Regions from separate parts of the Nocardia sp. NPDC058705 genome, predicted to be linked through region 1. Evidence: riboswitches for the same ligand, from Rfam matches in the RefSeq annotation. Region 1 holds a riboswitch; each other region holds the start of a gene.
What was found. A riboswitch is a leader RNA that binds a small molecule or an ion and turns the genes downstream of it on or off. The one in region 1 is predicted to bind S-adenosylmethionine.
Positions count from the first base shown of each region.

Region 2: it holds a riboswitch for S-adenosylmethionine, as region 1 does, so the genes downstream of both, ACFW6D_RS13975 (AfsA-related hotdog domain-containing protein) here and ACFW6D_RS25605 (bifunctional o-acetylhomoserine/o-acetylserine sulfhydrylase) in region 1, are expected to answer to the same signal.
Region 3: it holds a riboswitch for S-adenosylmethionine, as region 1 does, so the genes downstream of both, ACFW6D_RS29465 (aminotransferase class V-fold PLP-dependent enzyme) here and ACFW6D_RS25605 (bifunctional o-acetylhomoserine/o-acetylserine sulfhydrylase) in region 1, are expected to answer to the same signal.
Region 4: it holds a riboswitch for S-adenosylmethionine, as region 1 does, so the genes downstream of both, ACFW6D_RS22030 (rhodanese-like domain-containing protein) here and ACFW6D_RS25605 (bifunctional o-acetylhomoserine/o-acetylserine sulfhydrylase) in region 1, are expected to answer to the same signal.

Region 1 covers NZ_JBHYRN010000027.1:36,393-39,209, forward strand. Annotated here, with positions in the region: gene ACFW6D_RS25595 (MFS transporter) at 1-961, opposite strand, end outside; gene ACFW6D_RS25600 (TetR family transcriptional regulator) at 1,062-1,781, shown strand; SAM riboswitch class IV at 1,847-1,957, shown strand; gene ACFW6D_RS25605 (bifunctional o-acetylhomoserine/o-acetylserine sulfhydrylase) at 2,038-2,817, shown strand, end outside.
Region 2 covers NZ_JBHYRN010000009.1:128,396-131,212, reverse strand. Annotated here, with positions in the region: gene ACFW6D_RS13990 (SMP-30/gluconolactonase/LRE family protein) at 1-509, opposite strand, end outside; gene ACFW6D_RS13985 (MarR family winged helix-turn-helix transcriptional regulator) at 624-1,073, shown strand; gene ACFW6D_RS13980 (SRPBCC family protein) at 1,124-1,576, opposite strand; SAM riboswitch class IV at 1,721-1,833, shown strand; gene ACFW6D_RS13975 (AfsA-related hotdog domain-containing protein) at 1,847-2,626, shown strand; gene ACFW6D_RS13970 (HAD family hydrolase) at 2,689-2,817, shown strand, end outside.
Region 3 covers NZ_JBHYRN010000039.1:3,553-6,369, forward strand. Annotated here, with positions in the region: gene ACFW6D_RS29465 (aminotransferase class V-fold PLP-dependent enzyme) at 1-1,181, opposite strand, end outside; SAM riboswitch class IV at 1,223-1,337, opposite strand; gene ACFW6D_RS29470 (DUF6183 family protein) at 1,450-2,568, shown strand; gene ACFW6D_RS29475 (AAA family ATPase) at 2,805-2,817, shown strand, end outside.
Region 4 covers NZ_JBHYRN010000020.1:96,393-99,209, forward strand. Annotated here, with positions in the region: gene ACFW6D_RS22020 (FAD-dependent oxidoreductase) at 1-604, opposite strand, end outside; gene ACFW6D_RS22025 (hypothetical protein) at 795-1,253, shown strand; SAM riboswitch class IV at 1,299-1,417, shown strand; gene ACFW6D_RS22030 (rhodanese-like domain-containing protein) at 1,435-1,851, shown strand; gene ACFW6D_RS22035 (O-succinylhomoserine sulfhydrylase) at 1,862-2,817, shown strand, end outside.

The sequences.
Region 1 (2,817 bases):
GCGAATAGCCGAGAGTGTTCTGGTAGTAGAAGCTCAGGAACAAGAACATGGCGAACATCGCGATGGGGATGAGCAGCGCCGCGATCAAGGCCCCGCCGCGGTTGATCTCACCCGGAATACGCAGCGGCAGTAGCGGATTCGCCGAGCGCGCCTCGATGACGACGAAGGCGATCAACAGCGCGAAGCCGACGCCGAGCAGTCCGAGGGTGCTGCCGGTCAGCCAGCCGTCCTCGGCCGCGCGACTGAATCCGTAGACGATCGAAATCAAACCGAAGGTCACCGTGACGGCGCCGGGCAGGTCGTAGCCGCCGGTCCGCGGCACCGGGACATCGCGCACGATCACCGCCAGCGCACCGGCCACCGCGATGAGCGCGATCGGGGTGTTCATCAGCAGCGTCCACCGCCACGAGGCGAACTCGGTGAGCGCGCCGCCGACGATCAGACCGAACGCGATACCGCCCGCGGTGATCCCGGCGAACACCGCGAACGCGCGGGCCCGCTCCTGCACGTCGGTGAAGATCACCGACAGCAGCGACAGTGCCGCGGGCGCGAGCAGGGCGGCGAACGCACCTTGCAGACCGCGACCGACGAACAGTTGCGCGCCGGTCTGCGCGAGTCCGGCCAGTGCCGACGCGGCGGCGAAGCCGACCAGCCCGATCAGGAAGATCCGGCGCCGCCCCAGATAGTCGGCCATCCGTCCGCCGAGCAGCAGCAGGCCGCCGAAGATCAGGGTGTAGGCGGTGATCGCCCACTGCTTGTCACCCTCGCTGATGCCGAGGTCACGCTGGGCATACGGCAGGGCGATCGTGATCACGGTGGCATCGAGCACCACCATCAACTGGGCGGCGGAGAGCACGATCAGCGCCCACCACCGCATCGAATTCTGTTGATTATCAACATGTTTCGCTTGTATTTCGGTGCCGGTCACCAGGACTCCTCGTCGCTCGATCAGTTCGCTCAATACTGGCACCATGCGACAATTGGCGTCAAGAGAAAAATGTCTGACTGCGCCAATTGGCAGGTCTCGACAGATGGAACCGGCAGCGGGGTAGACTGGCGACATGCTGGATTCGACCCCTCCGATCAGCGTTGACCGGACCGCCGAACCGGCTGGCGAGGCGCCGCTGGGCCTGCGCGAACGCAAGAAGCTGCAGACCAAAGCGGCGATCGTCGCGATCGGGCTCGACCTGTGCGAAACGCAGGGCTTCGACGCGACGACGGTCGAGCAGATCGCCGCGGGCGCCGACGTGTCGCCGCGCACCGTCAACCGGTACTTCCCGCTCAAGGAAGACATCGTGCTCGCCCCGATCGACGACTTCGGGGTCACCGTCGCGGCCGCGCTGCGCGCCCAGCCCCCCGGCAACGAACTACAGGCGCTGTGCGGGGCCTACCTGCAGGTGATCCACGCCGAAGTGGGCGCCGACGGCGTTCGTTTCCTGCGCCAGTTCCTGCAGATGCAGCGGATCATGCGCGCCAGCCAGGCGGTGAACGCGCGAGCGCTGGAATACGCGGAAAAGAAGAATGTGGCGGTGTGCGCGCAGCTCGCGGATCGCATGGGCACGACACCGGACGACTTCATGGTCCGGCTGGTGGCGGGGACCTGGCAGATGCTGTGTCACATCTCGATGGCCGATGTGGAGGAAGCGCTGCTGCATTCGACGCCCCAGGCGGCCGTGCGGGTGACCCGTGACGCGATCCTGCGCGCCTATCACGGCCTGCGCTACGTCTGCGGCGCACCGGCCGACGACACGCCCGGCCTCGGCACACCGCTCACCGAGTGATCTTCGGCGGGAAATGCGGGGGAAGTTTCCGCGTGTGGGAGATGTCCGGTTAACATGACGCCCAAGGTCATGAGTACCAGCGCCAAGCCCCGGCTCGCTGGTCGGCAACCCTCCAGCTGCGGTGGGGTGCTCCGGGTGATGACCGGGCTCTCGAAAGTCGAGAGCAAGCGCGCATTTCAGGAGGCACCCATGTGTTGTTACCCGTCGATCCGACCCAACTGACGAGATCCCCGGCGAACACCCACTGGAGCACGACATGACTGATTCTTTCCTGCCCGAGAACTGGTCCTTCGAGACCAAGCAGATCCACTCGGGCCAGGCACCCGACGCCGCCACCGGCGCGCGGGCCCTGCCGATCTACCAGACCACCTCGTACGCCTTCCGCGACACCGATCACGCCGCCGCGCTGTTCGGTCTCGCCGAGCCGGGCAACATCTACACCCGGATCATGAACCCCACCCAGGACGCGGTGGAGCAGCGCGTGGCCGCCCTCGAAGGTGGCGTCGCGGCGCTGCTGCTGGCCTCGGGCCAGGCCGCGGAGACCTACGCGATCCTGAACCTGGCGAGCGCGGGCGACCACATCGTGTCCAGCCCGCACCTCTACGGCGGCACCTACAACCTCTTCCACTATTCGCTGCCCAAGCTGGGGATCACGGTCTCGTTCGTCGAGGACCCCGATGATCTCGCGCAGTGGGAAGCCGCGATCCAGCCGAACACCAAGGCGTTCTACGGCGAGACCATCGCCAACCCGAGCAGCGCGGTGTTCGACATTCCCGGCATCGCCGGTGTGGCGCACGCGAACGGCCTGCCGCTGATCGTCGACAACACCGTCGCGACCCCGTACCTGATCCAGCCGCTGGCCCACGGCGCCGACATCGTCGTGCATTCGGCGACGAAGTACCTGGGTGGGCACGGCGCGGCCGTTGCGGGCGTGATCGTCGACGGCGGCACGTTCGACTGGACCGTGCGCGACGCCGACGGCAACTCGCGCTACCCCGGTTTCACCGAGCCCGATCCGAGCTATCACGGTGCGGTG
Region 2 (2,817 bases), on a different contig from region 1:
GCCGTCGAGGTCAGGTCGTAGGCGACGGTCAATTCGCTGCTGCCGATTACGGCTTTGTAGACGACATTGCGAACACTGTCGGTCAAGTACGCGGTCCCGTCGCCGCCGAAGTCCAGATCGTTGACGAAACGTGGTGCAGCACCCGGCACTTCGAACCGAGCGAGCAGCGCACGCGAATCGGTGTCGTAAACACTCACTCCCACACCGGAATCGATCACCCACAGCCGACCACTCGAATCGACCTTAATCCCGTTCGCCGTCTTCCTGCCATCGGCACCCGCGGGCAGGAAGACCTCGGCGCGTGCGGCGTCGGCGCTCGCGCGATACACCGAACCATCGGCGAACGACCCGACGTAAGTGTCCCCGTTGCGCGGATCCAGGCCGATTCCCTCGGGATAGACGGCGTTGCCGGGTAGCTCGTAGGCAGTGCTCAGCCTGGGTGCGGCGGACGAGGTCCCGCATGCGGCGATGGCCAGGCAGGCGGCGGCAACGGCGACGGTTCGCAACATGGTGAAGCCTCTCGGTTATGTAACGAAGAACATCAATCGATCGGCACTAACCTAGATTAGAGTCGTTATGATCGTCAATGGGGTTATGGAGTGATGGGCGGATACCATGCACGCATGACGTCCATGCCCGCCGCCGAGAGGCTCGGCTCGTACATCAAGCGGGCCGAGCAAGCCCTGATCGCGACGAAGACGGCCGCGCTGAAACCGGCAGGCCTGACCGTCCCGCAGTACAGCGCGCTGATGTACCTCGCGGAGAACCCCGGCATCTCGGCGGCGGCCTTGGCCAGGCTGGCGGGCGTCACCCCGCCGACGATGAACACCGTCCTCACCAACCTGCAGGACCGCGGCTTGGTCGACCGCACCCCCCACGAGTGGCACAAGAACGTGCTGGAAACCCGCCTCACCGAGGAGGGGCGCGCGGTGATGAACGACGCCGATACGCGCGCGGTCGCGGTGGAGCGCACCCTGGCCGAGCAGTTCACCGCGGCCGAGCTGGCGGCGGTGCGGGAGCTGCTCACCCGCAGCACGCAGGCGCTCGACGAGATCCGCGACAACCTGGCGTGACGAAAAAAGCCCGCCGGATGATCTCCGACGGGCTTTCAGAAATATCCAGGTCAGCGCTCGGCGGCGACCTTCACCTTGCTCAGTGTCTGCTCCATGCCCGAAACCAGATCGGCTTCGAACTTCTCCTCGCCGCCCATGGCGACCTTGATCGTCTTCTGCAGCCAGCCGGGCAGACCCTTGGCGTCGACCGTGCGGGTCTCGACGAGGTGGGTGCCGGTGGCAGTGGGGGAGAGTTCGTAGGTCCAGGTCGTGCGGTTCTCGTTCATCCGGAAAGCGAACGCCTTGTTCGGCTCGAAGCGCGCGATCCGCGAGGTGGTCGGGTAGATCTTCCAGCCGACCTTGTTGAGGTTGACGGTGAACGCGCCCTCGCGCACGCCACCGACCGCGACCATCTTCACCGTCGTCGGGCTGAACTCGGACATGCGGCTCAGGTCGGACAGTACCGACCAGACCTTCTCCGGCGATGCGGCGATGTCGATGCTGGCTTCGAGAGTGTTCGGCAACGTTGCCTCCGGGATATACGTGACGGACTGTCACGCTCAGCATAGGCACCGGCGTTGTGCCCTACCTCCGCCCGTGGGCGGATTTTTCGCATGCTGGTCGGAACGGTTTTCAAAAATATTGCGGCCGTTTACCTTTCGGAGCACGGTCACGAGTTCCAGCATCGAGCCCCGGCTTGCTGGGCGGCAACCCTCCAGTGGCGGCGGGGTGCTCCGGGTGACGACCGGATGGTGGGGCTCACCTGCCGTAAGCGTCTTTCTGGAGGTTTATCCATGTCTGTAGTCCAACTCGACGCCACTCGCGCCCCGGAAACGGTGGCGACCACGTTCGTCGTGGTGGCCGACCGTTTCCTCGGGATCACGGCGGACGAGCGGGTGCACACCGTGTCGGGGCTGGTGGCGCTGCTGCGCAGCGGTCGGTTCGTCGATCAGGAATTGGCCGTTCACCTGGGCCAGGGCGTCACCCGCCACGATCTCGACTACCTGGAGCACGTGGCAGCCGTGCACGCACCGCAGGCGCGAGTCCGGGTGGTCGGCGAAATCGCCGAGCCCGCGCGCAGGCACCATGTGCACAAATACCAGCACTCCAATGTGCTGCTGGCGGGGCTGCGGCGCATCGAGGAGAACGCCTTCGAAGCGGATCTGCGTCTGGACAGCGACAACGAACTGCTGCTCGACCACCAGACCGGTGAGCACGTGCAGGGCATCGTGGTGATCGAGGCGGTGCGACAGCTGTTCCTTGCCGCGTTCGAACTCGAGTACGGGGTGCGCAGGCCGCAGGAGCATTTCTACATCGTGTGGAACAACGTCGACCTGCGGTTCACCTCGTTCCTGTTCCCGCTGCCCGCCACGCTGCACGCCCAGCTCACGCCGGTCTCGATCGATGATCCGGGCAAACTGCAGTTCGTCATCGAAACCGACGTACGCCAGTTCGGCAAGTCCGTGGCCGGCTCGCGGATCGAGTTCACCGCACTGCCCAACGACCGAATCGCCCAGATCGAACGGGCGAAGGCGGCCAAGGCGGTCACCGCGTATCTGGGGGTGCCGGCGTGAGCGATCACCGTCCCGAGACAGAGGCGGAGCGGGGGCGCCCGAGCACGCCGAATGGAAACAACGTGAGTGTGGCGTTTTTCGACGTGGACGAAACCTTGATCACGGTGAAGTCGATGTTCACGTTCCTGCGGTTCTGGCTCGCCGAGAACGGTGACGACGGGAGCGAATATGCCCGTGTCGCAGACGATCTC
Region 3 (2,817 bases), on a different contig from region 1:
TCGATCAGGCGGTCTACGTCGGCGGCGGTGGTGCCGAGGCCGATGCTGGCACGCAGGGCGGCGTCGAGGCCGAGGCTCGCGAGGAGGGGGTGGGCGCAGAAACGGCCGTCGCGGACGCCGATGGCGTGTTCGGCGGAGAGGTAGGCGGCTACCTGGCCGGGGGCGTAGTCGGCGATAGTGAAGGCGACGATGCCGACACAGTCGGGGCTGTCGGACCAGATGGTGACCAGGTCGACGCCGGGGATCGCGGACAGGCCGTCGCGGAGACGATCGGCCAGGAAGCGTTCGTGCGCAACGAGTTCGGCGGGATCGATGGCGGCGAGTGCGTCACAGGCTGCGGCAATCGCGGCCGCGCCCAACACATTCGGCGAACCGCCCTCGTGCCGCTGCGGCGCGCAAGCCCATTCCACTTCCGACACACCGACATTGCGCACGGCGCCACCACCGGCAAGGTAGGGCTCACCCTGGTCCAGCCAGTCACGCCGCCCGACGAGCACACCCGAGCCGAACGGCGCGTACAGCTTGTGCCCGGAGAACGCGAGGTAGTCGATCCCGGTCTCGCGCAAGGAGATCCGTCGATGCGGAGCCAGCTGCGCGGCGTCGACGAGAATCCGCGCACCACACAGGTGGGCGATGGTCGCGAGCCGTTCCAGCGGCAGCACCTCACCGGTGACGTTGGATGCCCCGGTCACCGCGAGCAGCGCGGCCGGCTTGCTGCACAACTCGGCGACGACCCGCTGAATCGTCTCCTCGACAGTCGCACCGGCCCGCACCACCCGGCGACCGTGCTCGGTCCACGGCAGGAAGTTGGCGTGATGTTCGATATCGAGCACCACCGTCTCCCCTGGCACGCACCCGGCCAGCAGGTTCAGCGAATCGGTGGTGTTGCGCGTGAACACCACCACCTGGTCGTCGTCGGCATCGAGGAACCGGGCAACCGACCCACGCGAGGCCTCGTAGCACTCGGTCGAGATCCGCGAGGCATACCCCGCACCCCGGTGCACGCTGGCGTAGAACGGCAGCAACTGCGAAATCCGGTCGGTGACCTGCTTCAACGCGGGCGCACTCGCGGCGTAGTCGAAGTTGGCGTAGGAGCTGGTGCCGCCCTGAACGAGCGGAACCTGCAGGTCGGCACCGGAAACGGCGGCGATGGCACAGGTGGGGTCGATTACAGCAGTCATGACGAAATCCCGTCGGCTCAGGGACCCGCTCCACAAGAGTTGGCCCGCGCTTGCCGCGCCCAATTCGGACGTCAGCCTGGTCGTCACCCGGAGCACCCCACCGCGGAGGAGGGTTGCCGACCAGCAAGCCGGGGCTGAACGCTGGTACTCGTGACCTGCAACGAGAGTGACAGATGACCTCGCGGCCTGTCAACTACCCCGGCGGAAGTGGCCTCCTACCGCGCCGAACTTCGATTGCCTCGGCACGGCAGATGCGTACGCTGGGCTCGTGCACGTCGAGATCGAACAGATCATTCGCGAGTTCCCGCAGCGCGACGATTATCGCGACATCCGGGAGCGGATCGAAAGTAGTGTTGGCGCAGGCGATCTCGAGTTCGCCGTGTCGCTCGGCCGAGCGGCGGCCACGGCCTACGGTGCCGGTAATTGGATTGTCGAGGATTGCGTCGGCACATTGCTCCACGCCTCCGCACCGGAGAGGGCCGGGGCCGCGCTCCGGGTGCTCGCGGCGACGAAGCCGGAGAAGAGCCGGGCGGGCCGGATAGCGGCGAAGCTGGCCGGATCGCTGGAAGCGGACGAGGCCGTCGCCGCGTTCGGTCAAGCCGGTCTGATCGGGCCGATCGCGGACGAGCTGCGTGCCTGTTTGCTGCAGGAGTTGATCCTGCGCGGCGTCACGGTGGCCGACCACGACGGGCTCGTGCGGTGGGCGAATTCGGCGCACTGGTCAGGTCATCCGCTGCGCGTGCTGCCGTTCGAACGCACACCCTTCGAGCACGGGCTCGCGCTGCGCCAATTCAGCCAGCACGGTTCGAGCGTCGGCCTGCCGTTCAGTGCCGACACCTCCCCCGCGCTGAGCAGACGCACTCGACTCGCCCTCCCCCGCGCCAAGGAAACTACCCACCCCGCGGTCGCGGACCGACTCGCGCAGGCTGTCGCGAACTGGAAGCGAGAATCCAACGGGCGCATCGAATCTCGGACCTTCGCACTCGGCAGCGTCCCCGACCCGGCGACGACGGCGGCCCTCATGGACACCTTGTCGCTGGAGTGCCTACACGCCCGGCACCCGTCGGCGACCGACCTCGTGGTCACCCCGTCCACACCCGGGCAGGTCTGGTCGATGCTGTTCGCCGCGGCGGCCAACGGCGGCGCCTACAACCACGGCGAAGGCGCGGCCTACGGCCGTCTGCGCGCCTGGCGTTCGCTCGGGGCACTGTGTGGTGCAACAGAATTCGACACCATCGACCATGTCACCCGCCTCGCGCGGGACTGCCACTGGTTCACCTTCGAGGCCGATACCGCATGGTTCGAGCGCGTCGCCTGGGATATCGGCATCGTCGCACTGACCCCCGAACCCGCCCTGTCGATCCTCGCTGCCACCGACACCGACTGACCGGCGCGTTCGCGCGGTGAGGCACGCCCGACGCGGCGGGAATCGCCCATGAGGGGGGCCGGCGGAACTAGCATCCGACGAAGGGAATTGCTGCGCTGAGGGCTCGGCAGATCAATGTGGCGCTGCGGGTGGGGTCCGATGTCAAACCGGTACACAAGGGGTGAACTTTGCCCGCGATGGACGCCGTACGATCGAGTGAAGCGAAAACAGTCCACGTATCAGATCGGAAGAAGACCATGTCATACGCCT
Region 4 (2,817 bases), on a different contig from region 1:
CGCGACGTCCGAAGACGTGGACCTCGAGGGCCTTGTTGTTCTTGAGTCCTTCGTAGACGTTCGGCGGGATCTCGGTCGCCAGCAGCTCGTCACCGGTCTTGGCCAACACCCGGGCCACGTCGAGGGCGACGTTGCCGACACCGAGGACCGCGACCTTCTCAGCCTCGAGGGGCCAGGAACGGGGGACGTCGGGGTGGCCGTCGTACCAGGACACGAAGTCGGCGGCACCGTAGGAACCATCGAGCTCGATCCCGGGGATACCCAGGGCGCGGTCGGCGTTGGCGCCGGTGGAGAAGATGACCGCGTCGTAGAACTGGCGCAGGTCGTCGAGGGTGATGTCGGTGCCGTAGTCGATGTTGCCGAGCAGGCGGACCTGGTCTTTGTCGAGGACCTTGTGCAGGGCGGTGATGATGCCCTTGATCCGCGGGTGGTCGGGGGCGACGCCGTAGCGGATCAGGCCGAAGGGCGCGGGCATGCGCTCGTAGAGGTCGATGCTGACCTCGGCATCGGACTTCATCAGGGCGTCGGCGGCGTAGATACCGGCCGGTCCCGCGCCCACGATCGCAATGCGAAGCGGGCGAGTAGCTGCACTCTGTTCGGTCATGTCTACGCGCACCCTTTGGTCGAGAACTGATTTGACGGCGTCAACTTAGCTTAGGCTAAGTCGAATATCCGACTTACTGGCAGCTGCCATCGACGTCGGCAGCAGCCGCAATCAACGCGATTCTAGCTGCGGCATTGCGGCCACCCGGCGTGCGGTGTAGCCGCCCGCGCGGGTCTGCGAGGATTACAGCATGAACGAGGAGCAAACAGGCTCGGATGACCAGCCCGTAGTGGTGGATCAGACCGACAAGCGTTCCATCGTCCCGTTCGTCGCGGCAGCGGTGGTGGCGATCATCGTGCTCATCGGCATCGTGCTGGGCGGACTGCTCTCGCCCGCTGAGAAAAATGTCACAGAGGCCGACCGGCTCGCGGCCGCCGTCACCAACTATATCGACGCCCGCTCGCGCAGCGACCTGCGTCCGCCGACGGGTGTGGCCTGCGAAGGCTTCAACGAGGAGAGCTCCGGCCTTTCCGAACAGCTCGGTGGCCCGAAATCCACGGTCACGATCGACGGTAAGGGTTTCGAGAACGCCACCGTCAACGGCGACCGCGCCAAAATCGACGCGACCGTCGTGGTCAACGGCAACCCCGCGACCACCAACTGGAAACTGACCCGCGCCGACGGCGCGTGGCTGGTGTGCACCTTCTGAATCGTTTGACACGATGACCGGTGCCGAGGCAATCTCAGATCGCAAGGTCATGAGTGCCAGCGTCAAGCCCCGGCTCGCTGGTCGGCAACCCTCCTCCGCGGTGGGGTGCTCCGGGTGACGACCTGGCCGTGTGTTCCGGAGTTCCGGCACGGCAAGAGCGGATTCACGCAGGAGGATCGACATGACTTACGCCGGCGACATCACCCCTGAGAAGGCGTGGGAGCTGCTCACCGAGCACCCCGGCGCCGTGCTGGTCGACGTGCGCACCGAAGGCGAGTGGGCACACATCGGCATCCCCGACACCAGCTCCATCGAACGCCCCGCCCATTTCATCGAATGGGTCGACGGCACCGGCACCCGCAACCCCGACTTCGGCGTGCAGCTCGAGCAGGCCCTCGCGGGTCGCCCCGACGACGCCCCGGTCGTGTTCCTGTGTCGCTCCGGCCAGCGTTCCGCGCACGCGGCGAACCTGGCGACGGCGGCGGGCGTGGCACCGTCCTACAACGTGCTCGACGGTTTCGAGGGTGGTCCCGACGCGTTCGGTCAGCGCGGCAGCACCGGCTGGCGCGCCGTCGGCCTGCCGTGGCGTCAGGCATAAGGAGAAAAGCATGATCACCGGTGGTTCGTTCGACAAGCCACTGCCCGAGGGTGTCGGTCCCGGCACGCTCGGTGTGCGTGGCGGCCTGCGCCGTTCCGGCTACGACGAGACGTCCGAGGCCCTGTATCTGACCTCGGGTTTCGTCTACGAGAGCGCCGAAGCCGCCGAGGCCGCCTTCACCGGCGACATCGAGCACTTCGTCTACTCCCGCTTCGGCAACCCGACCGTGGCGATGTTCGAGGAGCGCATCCGCCTGCTCGACGGCGCCGAAGCCGCCTTCGCGACGGCATCCGGCATGTCCGCGGTGTTCACGGCGCTCGGCGCATTGCTGAAGGCGGGCGACCGTCTCGTCGCGGCTCGCAGCCTGTTCGGCTCGTGCTTCGTGGTGTGCAACGAGATCCTCCCGCGCTGGGGCATCGAAACCGTCTTCGTCGACGGCGACGACCTCGACCAGTGGGAACAGGCCCTGTCGGTCCCCACCCAGGCCGTCTTCTTCGAGACCCCCGCCAACCCGATGCAGACCCTCGTCGATGTCCGCAAGGTCACCGAGCTGGCCCACGCCGCGGGCGCAAAGGTGGTGCTGGACAACGTCTTCGCCACCCCGTTGCTGCAGCGCGGCTTCGAACTCGGCGCCGACGTGGTCGTCTACTCCGGCACCAAACACATCGACGGCCAGGGCCGCGTCCTCGGCGGCGCCATCCTCGGCGCCAAGGACTACATCGACGGCCCCGTGAAAACCCTGATGCGCCACACCGGCCCAGCCCTGAGCCCCTTCAACGCCTGGACCTTGCTCAAGGGCCTGGAAACCATGCCGCTGCGGGTGCGCCACTCCACCGAATCGGCCCTGCAAGTGGCCAAGTTCCTGGAGATCAACGATTCGGTCGACTGGGTGAAATACCCCTTCCTGGAATCACATCCACAGCACGCCCTCGCCAAGGAACAGATGTCCGGCGGCGGCACAGTCGT